DNA from 3 places in the Klenkia sesuvii genome. Region 2 is predicted to be linked to each of the others. Evidence: predicted binding sites of a transcription regulator. Region 2 holds the regulator's gene; each other region holds the start of a gene.
What was found. Region 2 encodes LexA, which represses DNA repair genes until DNA is damaged. Its sites were predicted from a motif close to TCGAACANNTGTTCGA; they were not measured.

Region 1 (4,853 bases), on a different contig from region 2:
GCGGCTTGCGGTGATCCTGGACAAGGCCGAGTCGGTGGTCCGCTCTTGGAGTCGGGCAAAATCCGCTGCAGACGGACTAGCGGGAGCAATCTTCGATCAAATGTTCGGTGACCCCGTTCGAAACATGCTGGGGTACTCCGTGCGTGAGCTCAAAGACTGGGTCGACCCTCGATCCCCGATCACCTATGGAATTCTGAAACCTGGGCCCGACGAACCCGACGGTGTTCCATACATTCGCGTTGTCGACATCCGGGACAATGAGATATTGACGGGCTCCATACGTCGGACCAGTGCGAAGATCGCGGACTCGTACCGCCGGTCGACGGTCGCTTCAGGCGATCTCGTGATATCCATACGCGGCCATGTTGGCCGGCTAGGAGTTGTGCCACCCTCTCTCGACGGTGCGAACATCACCCAGGACTCCGCGCGCCTCCGTATAGCCGGGGCCGCCGGGTCGTATGTTGCGGCCGCATTGGAGACACCTGCGATGGTCCACTGGATGGCGCAGCGCACGAAAGGAGTGGCTGTCCGCGGAATAAATATCGGCGATCTCCGGCAGGCTCCGGTGCCAGTGCCGCCAGAACCTGAGATCGAGAGATTTGCTGCGGCCAGAGCCGAGGTCCAACGTTTTCGACGAAAAGCTCTAAAGCAAATGTTCGAAGCGACCTGTCTTGCTCGATCTTTGCAGCAACGGGCCTTCTCCGGGCAGCTTTGATTCACGGTCTCACCCTTGGTGCGCGGACCACCCGACGACGATTTCGCTTGCGTCACCTCGGTACGTCCGCCATCGCCGTTCGCTCTGTTCCCACTCGACCTTGAACCCGTGATGCACCTTCGTGTGGTGCCGTTCGCACAGCAACGCGGTGTTCTCCACCGATGTCTCACCGTGATCAGCGACCCACTCCCTGACGTGGTGGGCGTCGCACCACCACGTCGGGGCTGAGCAGCCGGCGAAGACGCATCCTCCGTCGCGGGCCTCGGCGGCCTTGCGGATGTGGGCGGGCACCAAGCGCTGCGCTCGGCCGATGTTCAGCGGCATCCCGTCGGGGCCGAAGAGCACCCGGGTGATGATCGAGTCGCAGGACAGCTGCTGGGCGGTGGTGTTGGCGACGATCTGGCCCGATCCGAGCCGGGCGGCGTCGCTGACGACATCGGTGTCGAGCAGGTCCTCGGCGGAGATGGTGACCGCGACCTGGGCGCGGTGCTTGCGCAGCATCGGCACGTCGTCACCGCACGCCAGCTGGGCGTCGGCCAGCTGCACCAGGGCGTCGCCCATCTGCTGGGCGTGGTTGCGGTCGTCGTCGGCGATCCGGCCGGCCTGCTGGAAGGCTGTCAGCACGGTGGACACCTTCTCGAAGCCGAGGGCGTCGAGCCGTCCGTGGATGGTGCCGCCGCCCGACGCCGAGGGCGTGAGATGCAGCTCGCGCTGCTTCGTCGGGTCGGGCTCGGGGCCGTCGGGGTCGATCCAGTCGAGCAGTCGCTTGGTCACCGCGGGGAGCGCTTCTGGTGAAGTGCCCGTGGCGGTGTCAAGGAGTGTCTGCTCGATCTCGGCGACGTCGGCGCCCAGCTCAGCCGCCGCGCTCAGCCGGGCGGGTGTCGCGACAGCTGCGACCACGGCCGTCTGGTCTGGGGTCACGCGCCCTTCGACGGCAGCCGCGGCCCAGGCCGGCAGCTGCTCCAGGGTGCGCCCGGCACGCACGGCACGGGCTGCCGTCGCCGGGGAGACGTTCAGGTGGCCGACCTGCCATGACTTCATGCTCTTGTGGCCGTCGAACTCGGCGGCCTGCGCGCACTCGGCGGCCCGGACGGCCTGCGCCCGAGCGGCGTCGACGACGTTCTGCAGCTGGGTCAGACCGCGCACCCGGGCCAGCAACTCGGCCGCCTGCACCGCCGAGCCGCCGGCGGGTTCGGCCCCGACCAGGCCCTGTGCGCTGGCCAGGACGGCCGCGATGTCGGCCGGCAGCTGCATCGACACCTGCCGGGCTGCGGCCCGCGCCGCGGCCTTCTCCTCCTCGTGCAGATCGCCACCGCCCGACGCCGAACCGCCCGCGAAGGCACCACCGTCCGGGAAGGGGTCGAAGCCGCCGTCGAGACCCACAACCCCTCCTCGTTAAGTCGAACACGTGTACGAACGATACCGCAGTCGAGGTGGTCGAGCAAGACGAAAGAGCAGCTCAGGCCGGCGATGAGCCAAGAAGACCCCGGGCGACGAAACCAGCTTCGGGACGCCGTCGTGACAGATACCCAGACGAAAACGATGGAGTCTCGTAGGGTGACGCCTCGGCCACCGTGCGACACCCGAGGCCGCTGACCGACGGGGGCAGGGCACCGACCGATGAGCAACTTCGGCTTCCTCGCGCAGGACTGGCCCGTCGTCCACGCCGACTGCGTCCGCGCCGAGTCCTACCTGGGCTCCGACCCGCGCGGCACCTGCATGTATGCGCGCCGGGCCGCCGAGCAGGTGGTCGCTCACGTCTACACGGTCGACGCGCTACCGCTGCCCTACCGGGACGACCTCGCCGGCCGCATCGCCGAGCCGGCGTTCAAGAACCGGGTGCCGCAGGGCATCACCACCAAGCTGACCTTGCTGCGCAAGCTGGGCAACACCGCCGTGCACGACAGCAAGCCCATCCCGCCCCAGGCGGCGCTCGACGCCACCCGCGAGTTGTTCCACGTGGTCGTCTGGACCGCGCAGCGCTACTCCCGTATCCCCGGCGCCGTCCCCGTCGCGGCCCGCTTCGACCCCGCTCTGGCGCGCCGAGCGGCCCCGCTCAGCCACGACGATGTCCGCAAGCTGGCGGAGAAGTTCCGCCAGCAGGACGAGGAGCACGCCCGGGCACTCCGCGAACGCGACGACCTCGCGGCGGCGCAGGCCGCCGAGATCGCCGAGCTGCGGCAGCAGATCGCCGACGCCCAGGCCGCGCACGCCGTCGCCGACACCCACGACTACGACGAGGCCACCACTCGCACGGCGCTCATCGACGAGCTGCTCCGGGAAGCCGGTTGGCAGCTCACCGATCCCCGTGACCGCGAGTACCCGGTGACGGGTCTGCCGGTCGGGTCGGGGAACGGCCGAGCGGACTACGTGCTGTGGGGTGCCGACGGGTTGCCGCTGGCGGTCGTCGAGGCGAAGCGCACGAGCGTCGACCCGAACGCCGGCCAGCATCAGGCCAAGCTGTACGCCGACGCCCTGCAGCAGATGCACGGACGCCGTCCGGTCATCTTTTGGACCAACGGCTACGAGACCTGGATGTGGGACGACGCCGCGGGCTACCCGCCGCGCCGGGTCGAGGGCTTCCGCACCGCCGACGAGCTGCACCTGCTCGTCCAGCGGCGCAGCATGCGGGCCTCCCTCGCCGACATCCCGATCAGCGACACCATCGTCGAGCGCCCGTACCAGCTCCGTGCCATCCGCGCGGTGGGCGAGGCCTTCACCGACAAGCAGCGGGCCGCGCTGCTGGTGATGGCCACGGGGTCGGGCAAGACCCGCACCGTCATCGCGTTGGTCGACCAGCTCATGCGGGCGGGATGGGTCAAGCGGGTGCTGTTCCTGGCCGACCGCCAGGTGCTGGTCAAGCAGGCGGCCAACGCCTTCAAGGCGCACCTGCCGAACGTGACCACGATCAACCTGCTCGACGAGAAGTCCGCCGACGGTCGCGTGTTCGTCTCGACCTACCCGACGATGCTCAACCTGGTCAACGCCACCGACGGCGGCCGGCGGCTCTTCGGGCCGGGCCACTTCGACCTGGTCGTGGTCGACGAGGCGCATCGGTCGGTTTACCAGAAGTACCGCGAACTGTTCAGCTGGTTCGACGCCCTGCTCGTCGGTCTGACCGCCACGCCCAAGGACGAGATCGACCGCAACACCTACTCGCTGTTCCACCTCGAGGACGGCGTCCCCACCGACGCCTACCCCCTGGGCGACGCGATCGACGACGGCTACCTCGCCCCGCCGCGGGCGTTGTCGGCCCCGACCCGGTTCCTGCGCTCGGGCATCCGGTACGACGACCTCTCCGAGGAGGAGAAGGACGAGTGGGACGCCGTCGAGTGGGGCTCGGACGACGGCGCCGCCCCGGACGGCGTCGACCCCGAGGAGCTCAACCGGTTCCTCTTCAACGCCGACACCGTCGACCGCGTGCTCGCCACGCTCATGGAGCACGGCATCAAGGTCGCGGGCGGGGACCGGCTCGGGAAGACGATCATCTTCGCGAAGAACCAGGCGCACGCCCAGTTCATCCAGCAGCGCTTCGACGACCAGTACCCGGGTTTCGGGGGTGGTTTCGCCGCCGTCATCACCCACGCGGTCGCGATGTCGGCGCACCTCATCGACGAGTTCAGCGAGCCGGAGAAGGCGCCGCACATCGCCATCTCGGTGGACATGCTCGACACCGGCGTCGACGTGCCCGAGATCGTCAACTTGGTGTTCTTCAAGCTGGTCCGCTCGGCCAGCAAGTTCTGGCAGATGATCGGCCGCGGCACCCGGCTGCGCCCGGACCTCTTCGGGCCCGGCGCACCCAAGACCGAGTTCCTGGTGCTGGACGTCTGCGGGAACGTTGAGTACTTCGGCGCCGGCATGCCGGGGACGACCGGGTCGCTGCAGAAGTCCCTCACCCAGCGCCTCTTCGAGGCCCGACTGGGGCTGGTCACCGGGCTGGACTCCCGCCTGACCGCCGACGCCGACCTCCCCGAGGTGGGCCACGGGGAGCAGTCCGAGCGGGGGCTGCGGGTCGACCTGGCCTGGGCGATGCACGACGTCGTCGTCGGCATGAACGTGCACAACGTACTGGTGCGCCCGCACCGGCAGTGGGTCGAGACCTACGCCGACTGGGCGGCCTGGCGCCGACTGGATCCGG
Region 2 (4,853 bases):
GGGGAACAGCATGTGGACGGAACGACATCTCTGTAACTACTAGATGTTGTGGTCAGACTAGCTCCGCACCCCTACAGGTGCGCAACTCCGTACCGGCGTGTCGTCTTCCCCGGACGCGTACCCGCAGGTGGACGCCACGGAGCACGCCAGCGGTCCCACCCGCCCCACGCCGACCACAGCTCCTGCCAAGACCGGGCACCGCACGTGGCACCGCCACGCCGGCGCGCTCGGCGGCGTCGCTGCGGGGTCACGGCAGCAGCAGCACCTGGCCCGGCACCAGCGAGGCATCGGTGAGCCCGTTGACCTCCTGCAGGGCGTCGACCACCGCGCGCGGGTCGACGTCGGGCGCGATCGACTGGGCGATCGACCACAGGGTGTCGCCGCTGTGCACCACGACGCTGGACCGCCCGGCCAGCTCGAGCGCCGGCTCGTCGGCCGACCCCAGCACCGCGGACCCGACGACCGCGGACACGGCCACGACGGCGCCGACCCCGAGCCCGGCCAGCACCCGCCGGCCGCGGCGGGTCAACCGCACCGGCGCCTGCGCGGCGCGCTGCGGCGGCTGTGCGATGCGCGGTCGGGCCACCGGCCTCGGTCGCAGTCCGACGACGTCAGCCGACCCCGGACGCAGCGGGAGCTTGGTTGCCCCACCCGCCGGGACCGTCGACGCCGCCACCAGCGCGCGACCGGCGGGGTGGTTGCCCCGGCGCCGGACGGCGGCGGGCGCCGGGGCAGGAGCGGGGGCAGGGGCAGGGGCAGGGGCAGGGGTAGGGGCAGGGACGGTGTGCAGGTGGGGCGCGGTACCGGCCATGGTGGGTCACTCCTGTCGCTCGTCCGGACCCCCACGCGGGGCCCGGCACGCTCGAACGGCTGTTCGATCGAACGTCTGTCCGATGTCTACCGCACCCCTCCGACAAAATCGAGATGACACGGGTGGAACTTCGAACACGTGTTTGAACTGGCGGCCGCGAGGCGTTACGGTGCGTACTGATCAACCCCTGATCGATCCACCGCTCGATCGACCTGGTCGGCCCACCGGTCCCCGGACCGCAGCCGGTCGACCGCACAGCACGGTCGCGCCACCGCGACCGACGAGGAGGACACGTGGCCAGCTCGGGAGACACCCCCGGCGGGACGAGCACCGGCAAGCGCACCGCGCGGTCGAGGGCGGGCACGTCCTCGACGTCCGGCACGGCCGAGGCCGACCGCGGCTCGGTGCGCGAGTTCCCCGAGCGCGGGGAGGCCGGCGACGGCCTCACGCAGCGCCAGCGACGCGTGCTGGAGGTCATCCGCGACTCGGTGGAGCGTCGCGGCTACCCGCCGAGCGTGCGCGAGATCGGCGAGGCCGTCGGGCTGTCCTCGGCCTCCTCGGTCGCCCACCAGCTGTCGGTGCTGCAGAAGAAGGGCTGGTTGCGCCGCGACCCCAACCGGCCCCGCGCGCTCGACGTCCGGCTGCCCGGCGACCACCCCGAGGCCGACCCCTCCGGCGCGGGCCTGGCGGCCACCGGGGCGGGTTCGGGCGTCGACGACCCCCGCGTCCCCGCACCGACCTACGTGCCGCTCGTGGGCCGCATCGCCGCTGGTGGGCCCGTGCTCGCCGAGCAGGCGGTCGAGGAGGTCTTCCCGCTCCCGCGGGAGCTGGTGGGCGAGGGCACGCTGTTCATGCTCAAGGTGACCGGTGAGTCCATGGTCGACGCCGCGATCTGCGACGGCGACTGGGTCGTCGTCCGCCAGCAGGCGACCGCGGAGAACGGCGAGATCGTCGCGGCCATGATCGACGGCGAGGCCACCGTCAAGACCTACAAGAGGCGGGACGGGCACGTGTGGTTGCTGCCGCACAACCCTGCCTTCGAGCCCATCCCCGGTGACGACGCCACGGTGCTCGGCCGCGTCGTCACGGTCCTGCGCCGGGTCTGACCCGGCGCCGGGTCGGCCTCCGTCAGCGCCGGCGGAGTCGGCCCACGCCGGCGACCAGCACGGCCGCGGCGACCACGGCGATCGCCCCGGCGGTCCACGGCGACAGGCGGGGCCGGGCCGGGTCGGTCGCCGTGCCGGCGACGGCCGGGTCGGTCCCTGCCGTCGCCGCGGCCGGGGACAACGCCCCCACGGCCGGCAGCAGGGTCAGTGCGGCCGGGAGACCCTCGCCGGTCACCAGCAGGCTGCGCCCGTCGGCGGCGAACGCGATCGCCTCGCCCTGGGGGGCCTCGGGCAGAGCCACCCGCACCGGCGGTGCGGCCAGCGCGCCGACGACGTCGGACCCGGCCATCGACCACACGTACGCGTCGGTGTAGGTCCGCAGCGCCAGCAGGGCGCCGTCGGGGCTGACGGCGCCACCGGTGACCATGAGCTGCCCCGCCCGACCGACCGGCCCGCCGGGGGTGCCGGTCAGGGTGAAGGACAGGTCGGCCACCTTCTCCATCGGCACGGCCGCCTCGGCGTCCAGCGCCTGGGCGGGGCGGTAGACGGCGCTGGCGCCGAGCACCTCCTTGGTCACCAGGTAGGGCGTGCCGTCCGGGGCCAGCAGCAGTGCCTCCGCGTCGTGCGGGCCGTCCGGGTAGGTCAGGCGGTACACCGGCGAGCTGCCGTCGGGGCGCAGGGCGATGAGGGCCACGGTGGTCCGGCCCAGACGGTTGTCCCCCGTGTCGGCCACCCACACCGTGCCGTCGGCTCCCAGCGCGAGGTCCTCGGGGTCGTAGGGGTCGACCGCGGCGGTCCGCTCGCCCACCACCGCGCACGCGCCGTCGAGCTCGTGCACCACCACCGAGTCCCCGCCGTCGTTCATCGCGAGGGTGGTCGACCCGGCGACCGCCAGACCCGACATCTCCGGCAACCGGGCGTCGGTCACCGAGCAGACGTCGGTGGGGTCGCCGAACAGGACCGTCTCCTCGGCGGCCGCCGTCTGCACCTCGGGTCCCGGGGACCCGGCGGCGAGGAACGAACCCGGCAGGAACGGCCCGGCCAGGACGGCGGCGCTGAGCGCGGCCGCGGTCAGCACCGACCGGGGCCACGACCGCCGGGCCGTGGCCTCAGGCAGCGGTTCGCCGTCGAGGAGCACGTACGAAGCGTGACAGCACGGTTGCGTCGAGTGCATGCACCACGCCCAGCAGGACCATGCCCACGGCAGCTCCCACGAGTGCATCGGTGACCCAGTGGAAGTTCAGCGCCACCATGGCCACACCCGTCACACCCGGGCCGACCACGGCGAGCAGCCAGAACGCGCGCTGCGCCGCCGCCGGCAACGCGAAGTCGACCGCCTGCCAGCGCGCCACACCCCACATCAGCACGGCGTTGGCCACGTGCCCGGAGGGGTAGGACGCGCCGTCGCGGTGGAAGAAGGACCCCGGGTAGGCGGGCGCGGTGCGGCCCGTGCCGTACTTGAACCCGTAGACGACCGCGGTCAGCAACACGAGGGCCACCAGCACCCGCACCAGGGGCAGCAGGCTCCGCCGGCGCACCGCGATCCACCCCACCAACCCGGCCAGCACCACGAGGATGGTGACCCGACCGCCGGCCTGGGTGAGCACCCAGACCGGCCAGTAGGCGGCGGAGTCGCGCAGGCCCCAGTCGCTGACCACCTCCGACACGCGCAGGTCCATCCGCTCCAGCGCGCCCCGGCCGAGCAGGTCGACGGTGACCAGCACCGTGACCAGCACGCCGAGGCCGACGGCCCACCACGCCGGCCGGCCGGGACCGATGACCGCGGGTGCGCGCCGAGCGGGCGCCTCGGCCCTCGGGGTGCTCACGCCGTCACGGTACCGCCCGGCCGTGACCTCCCCGTGACCTCGCTGAGCGCCGGGTCCGGTGGGACGGCGGGGACCGCACCTCAGGACCGGGCGGCGCCGAACTCACCGAGCGCGGCGGCCAGGGCGCCGTCCACCCGGGCGTGCAGCCGGGTGCCCTCGGCGCAGAACTCCTCGCTGAGCACCTCGCCGTCGGCGTGCACCCGGGAGACCAGGTCGCCCCGGTCGAAGGGCACGAGCACGTCGACGTCGACGTCGGGGTGCGGCAGGCGCCCGGCGATGACCTCCCGCAGCTCGGCCACGCCCTCACCGGTGGCCGCCGAGACCCACTGGGCCCCCGGCAGCGCCTGGCGGAGCGCCAGGACGTCGTCGGGCGCCATCGCGTCGACCTTGTTCACCACGACCAGCTCGGGCACCGCGGCCGCGTCGATCTCCGACAGCACCACGTGCACGGCGTCGATCTGGCCGAGCGGGTCGGGGTCGGAGCCGTCGACGACGTGCACCAGCAGGTCGGCGGCCGCCACCTCCTCCAGGGTCGACCGGAACGCGTCGACCAGCTGGTGGGGCAGGTGGCGGACGAAGCCGACGGTGTCGGTGAGCGTGTAGTCCCGGCCGTCGGGGGTCTGCGCCCGACGCACCGTGGGGTCCAGGGTGGCGAACAGCGCGTCCTGCACCAGCACGCCGGCGTCGGTGAGCCGGTTCAGCAGGCTGGACTTGCCGGCGTTGGTGTAACCGGCGATGGCGACCGAGGGCACCTTGTTGCGGTCCCGCCCCGACCGCTGGGTGGCCCGGGCGGTGGCCATCCCGGCGATCTCGCGGCGCAGTTTGCTCACCCGGGCGCGGATCCGCCGACGGTCGGTCTCGATCTTGGTCTCACCCGGGCCGCGGGTGCCGATGCCCCCACCGCCGGCGACGCGGCCACCGGCCTGCCGGGACAGCGACTCACCCCAGCCGCGCAGCCGCGGCAGCATGTACTGCATCTGGGCGAGCTCGACCTGCGCCTTGCCCTCCCGGGACGAGGCGTGCTGGGCGAAGATGTCCAGGATCAGGGCGGTGCGGTCGACCACCTTGACCTTGAGGATCTTCTCCAGCTGGTTGAGCTGGCCGGGGGTG
Region 3 (4,853 bases), on a different contig from region 2:
GCCTCCTGCGGCGTGACCCCGCCCGGTTCGGCCCTGCTCGTGGCCGGCGTCGTCGTGCTTCTGCTCCTGGGGTGGGTCGCGTTCACCCTCACCCGCCTCCGCCGCCTCGAGGGGCGGGTCGACCGGGCCTGGGACGTGCTCGACACCGCCCTCGCCCGCCGGGCCGACCTGGCGGCTGCCGCTGCGCGCGAGCGGCCCGCCGTCCTGGGCGAGGAGCGGGCGCGGGCGCTGGCGTCGGCCGTCGCGCAGGCCCGCCGGCCACCCGGTGGTGACCGCGAGGCCGCCGAGAACGCCCTGGGCCGGCAGCTGCGGGACCTCGCGCACCCCGGTGACGAGGTCGACGACGCTGCCTGGCGGGTGGGGCTGGCCCGCCGGTTCTACAACGACGCCGTGCGCGACACCCGCGCCCTGCGCCGGCGTCCCGCCGTCCGGCTGCTGCGGCTGCGGCGCCGCCGGCCGCTCCCCAGGTTCTTCGACATCGACGACGGCATGGACGCCGTCGTCGGGACGGGCCCGCCCAGCACCCGCTGACACCGCTCTACGATTGGACCGCCCACAACCGATCCGCACTGCGAGGCCGCACCCATGAGCGAGAACGTCGCCGCCGAGTCCACCACCCCGAGCACCGGCACCGACCGGGTGAAGCGCGGCATGGCCGAGCAGCTCAAGGGCGGCGTCATCATGGACGTCGTCGACGCCGCGCAGGCCCGCATCGCCGAGGACGCCGGCGCCGTCGCCGTCATGGCCCTCGAGCGGGTGCCCGCCGACATCCGGGCGCAGGGCGGCATCGCGCGCATGAGCGACCCGGACATGATCCAGGGGATCATCGACGCCGTCTCCATCCCGGTGATGGCCAAGGCGCGCATCGGGCACTTCGTCGAGGCACAGGTGCTGCAGTCCCTCGGGGTGGACTACATCGACGAGTCCGAGGTGCTCACCCCCGCCGACGAGGCCCACCACATCGTCAAGACCGACTTCACCGTGCCCTTCGTCTGCGGGGCGACCAACCTGGGCGAGGCGCTGCGCCGCATCTCCGAGGGCGCGGCGATGATCCGCTCCAAGGGCGAGGCCGGCACCGGCAACGTCGTCGAGGCCACCCGGCACATGCGCGCCCTGCGCGCCGGCATCCGGGCCCTGGGCACCCTCGACGAGACCGAGCTGTACGTCGCGGCCAAGGAGCTGCAGGCCCCCTATGAGTTGGTGGCCCTCGTCGCTCGTACGGGCAAGCTCCCCGTCGTGCTGTTCACCGCCGGCGGCATCGCCACCCCCGCCGACGCGGCGATGATGATGCAGCTGGGCGCCGAGGGCGTGTTCGTGGGCTCGGGCATCTTCAAGTCCGGCGACCCGGCCCAGCGCGCCGCGGCGATCGTGCAGGCCACCACCTTCCACGACGACCCGGCGGTGGTCGCCAAGGTCAGCCGCGGGCTGGGCGAGGCCATGGTCGGCCTCAACGTGGACACGCTGCCGGCCGACCAGAAGTACAGCTCGCGCGGGTGGTGAGCACCCCGCTCGTCGGGGTGCTCGCGCTGCAGGGCGACGTCCGGGAGCACCGGGCAGTGCTCGAGCAGCAGGGCGCGCGCACCGTCGCCGTGCGGCGGCCCGAGGAGCTCGACGGGGTCGACGGGCTCGTCCTGCCGGGCGGGGAGTCCACGACCATCGCCAAGCTCGCCGACCGGTGGGGGCTGCTCGAGCCGCTACGCGCCGCCGTCCGCGGCGGGCTGCCGGCCTACGGCTCCTGCGCGGGGATGATCCTGCTGGCCGACCGACTGCTGGACGCCGCTGGTAATGCCATCCCGGACCAGCAGACCATCGGCGGCCTCGACGTCACGGTGCGCCGCAACGCCTTCGGCCGGCAGGTCGACAGCTTCGAGTCCGAGGTCGCGGTCGAGGGCCTCACCGGACCGCCCGTGCACGCGGTGTTCATCCGGGCGCCGTGGGTGGAGGAGGCGGCGGACACCGTGCAGGTGCTCGGCCGGGTCTCGGGTGGACCGGCCGACGGTAGGATCGTCGCGGTCCGCCAGGGCGACGTCGTCGCCACCAGCTTCCACCCGGAGCTCACCGGCGACACCCGCATGCACCGGTTCTTCGTGGATCTGGTGCGCGAGCGGTCCTGACGGACCCCCGACCTGCGAGCGAGGAGACAGCATGAGCGGCCACTCCAAATGGGCGACGACGAAGCACAAGAAGGCCGGCCTCGACGCCAAGCGCGGCAAGCTCTTCGCCAAGCTGATCAAGAACATCGAGGTCGCGGCCCGCACCGGTGGTGGTGACATCAACGGCAACCCCACGCTGTACGACGCCGTCCAGCGGGCCAAGAAGTCCTCGGTGCCCAACGACAACATCGACCGCGCGGTCAAGCGGGGGGCGGGCCTGGAGGCCGGCGGCGTCGACTACTCGACGATCACCTACGAGGGCTACGCCGCGGCCGGGGTCGCCGTCCTCATCGAGTGCCTGACCGACAACAAGAACCGCTCGGCCATGGAGGTCCGCACCGCCATGACCCGCAACGGCGGCTCGATGGCCGACCCGGGCTCGGTGTCCTACCTGTTCAGCCGCAAGGGCGTCGTCGTCGTCCCCTCCGCCGGCACCACCGAGGACGACGTCATGCTCGCCGTGCTCGACGCCGGCGCCGAGGAGGTGCGCGACCTCGGCGACACCTTCGAGGTGGTCTGCGAGCCCACCGACCTCGTCGCCGTCCGCACCGCCCTGCAGGACGCCGGGATCGACTACGACTCCGCCGAGGCCGGGTTCGTGCCCAGCGTGCAGGTCGAGCTCGACGCCGACGCCGCCACCAAGGTGTTCAAGCTCATCGACGCGCTCGAGGACTGCGACGACGTGCAGAACGTCTACGCCAACTACGACGTGTCGGACGAGGTCATGGAGACCATCGACGCCTAGCAGAAGGACCCCCGTGCCCCCCACCGCTCGCAAGCTCGCGGCGGGACCTCGCACGGGGGCCGGCCGGCGTGCCGCCGGGAGACCGGTCCCTCCGGGGCCTAGACTCTCGAACGCCTGTTCGTACGGTGGGGGGTAGTCGGTGCGCGTGCTGGGGATCGACCCGGGGTTGACCCGGTGCGGGTGGGGCGTGGTCGACGGCCGTCCCGGCGCCCGGCCCACGGCGGTGGGGGTGGGGGTGGTGCGCAGCGACCACACGCTCGCCCTGGAGCTGCGGCTGCTCGAGCTGCACACCGCGGTCACCGCGCTGCTGCGCGAGCACCGGCCCGACGTCGTCGCCGTCGAGCGCGTCTTCCAGCAGAACAACAAGGGGACGGCGACCGGCACCGCGCAGGCCGCCGGCGTGGCGGCCCTCGCCGGGGCGCAGGCCGGCCTGGCCGTGCACTGGCACACCCCGAGCGAGGTCAAGGCCGCCATCTCCGGCAGCGGCCGGGCCGACAAGGAGCAGGTCACGCTGATGGTCACCCGGGTGCTGGGCCTCGCCACGCCGCCCAAGCCCGCCGACGCCGCCGACGCGCTGGCCCTGGCGGTCTGCCACGTCTGGCGCGGTCCTACCCAGGACCGGCTGCGGGTCGCCGCGCTCGCCGCCGGGGCAGGGGTCGGCGCCGCGCCGTTGTCGGTGGCCACCCGGTCGGCCGTGCGTCCGGGCCGGTGGCAGGGCATCGGGAGCGGGCGGTGATCGCCAGCGTCGCGGGTCGGGTCGCCGCGGTGGGTCCCGACGGCGCCGTCGTCGAGGTCGGCGGCATCGGCCTGGCCGTGCAGTGCACACCGGGCACGATCGCCCGGCTGCAGGTGGGCGAGAGCGCCCGCCTGGCCACCAGCCTCGTCGTGCGCGAGGACTCCCTGACCCTCTACGGGTTCGCCGACGACGACGAGCGCCAGCTGTTCGAGCTGCTGCAGACCGCCAACGGGGTCGGCCCCCGGCTGGCCCAGGCGGTGCTGGCCATCCACCCGCCCCGCGACGTCCGGCGGGCGGTCGCCACCGGTGACCTCAAGGCGCTCATGCAGGTCCCCGGCATCGGCAAGAAGGGCGCCGAGCGGCTGGTGCTCGAGCTGCGCGACCGCATCGGCGCCCCCACCGGCGACGTCACCCTCGACGCGGTCGCCGCCGCGGCCGGGGCCACCGGGTCGGCCGCCGTCGCCCCGGTCGCGCCCTGGCGCGACCAGCTGACCACGGCACTGGTGGGCCTGGGCTGGACCGTGCGCGAGGCCGAGGGCGCCCTGGACAAGCTCGCCCCCGTGGTCGATGAGCAGATCAGCGCCACCGGCGGCGTCGACGTCGCCGTCCTGCTGCGCCAGGCCCTGCGGCTGCTGGGCCGCTCGTGACCGAGTCCGACGCCTCACCCTGGGCCGGGGACGAGGAACGGGTCGTCGAGTCGGCGCTGCGCCCGCACTCGCTGGCCGAGTTCGTCGGTCAGCCCAAGGTGGCCCGGCAGCTCGACCTCGTGCTGGAGGGCGCCAAGCGCCGCGGCCGGCCGCCGGACCACGTGCTCCTCTCGGGCCCGCCCGGGTTGGGCAAGACGTCGCTGGCGCTCATCATCGGCGCCGAGCTGGGCACGTCGGTGAAGATCACCTCGGGTCCGGCGATCGAGCGGTCGGGGGACCTGGCGGCGATGCTGTCGAACCTGGCCGAGGGCGACGTCCTCTTCATCGACGAGATCCACCGCATCGCCCGCCCCGCCGAGGAACTGCTGTACATGGCGATGGAGGACTTCCGGGTCGACGTCGTCGTCGGCAAGGGGCCCGGGGCCACCGCCATCCCGCTGGAGATCTCACCCTTCACCCTGGTCGGGGCCACCACCCGCGCCGGGCTGCTGACCGGCCCGCTGCGCGACCGGTTCGGGTTCGTGGGGCAGATGGAGTTCTACTCCACCGAGGACCTGCAGTCGGTGCTGCGG

Region 1: a site for LexA is predicted at 2,116-2,131, ahead of TEK04_RS08300 (HNH endonuclease signature motif containing protein). Genes of this name have one in related genera too.
Region 3: a site for LexA is predicted at 3,005-3,020, ahead of ruvC (crossover junction endodeoxyribonuclease RuvC). Genes of this name have one in related genera too.

Annotation. Positions count from the first base shown of each region.
Region 1 covers NZ_JBAPLU010000006.1:182,643-187,495, forward strand. Annotated here, with positions in the region: gene TEK04_RS08295 (restriction endonuclease subunit S) at 1-715, shown strand, start outside; gene TEK04_RS08300 (HNH endonuclease signature motif containing protein) at 725-2,098, opposite strand; gene TEK04_RS08305 (DEAD/DEAH box helicase family protein) at 2,336-4,853, shown strand, end outside.
Region 2 covers NZ_JBAPLU010000012.1:67,706-72,558, forward strand. Annotated here, with positions in the region: gene TEK04_RS13055 (LysM peptidoglycan-binding domain-containing protein) at 248-586, opposite strand; gene lexA (transcriptional repressor LexA) at 1,105-1,917, shown strand; gene TEK04_RS13065 (hypothetical protein) at 1,940-3,055, opposite strand; gene TEK04_RS13070 (phosphatase PAP2 family protein) at 3,027-3,743, opposite strand; gene hflX (GTPase HflX) at 3,824-4,853, opposite strand, start outside.
Region 3 covers NZ_JBAPLU010000003.1:128,508-133,360, reverse strand. Annotated here, with positions in the region: gene TEK04_RS04160 (hypothetical protein) at 13-531, shown strand; gene pdxS (pyridoxal 5'-phosphate synthase lyase subunit PdxS) at 586-1,500, shown strand; gene pdxT (pyridoxal 5'-phosphate synthase glutaminase subunit PdxT) at 1,497-2,114, shown strand; gene TEK04_RS04145 (YebC/PmpR family DNA-binding transcriptional regulator) at 2,146-2,898, shown strand; gene ruvC (crossover junction endodeoxyribonuclease RuvC) at 3,038-3,634, shown strand; gene ruvA (Holliday junction branch migration protein RuvA) at 3,631-4,281, shown strand; gene ruvB (Holliday junction branch migration DNA helicase RuvB) at 4,278-4,853, shown strand, end outside.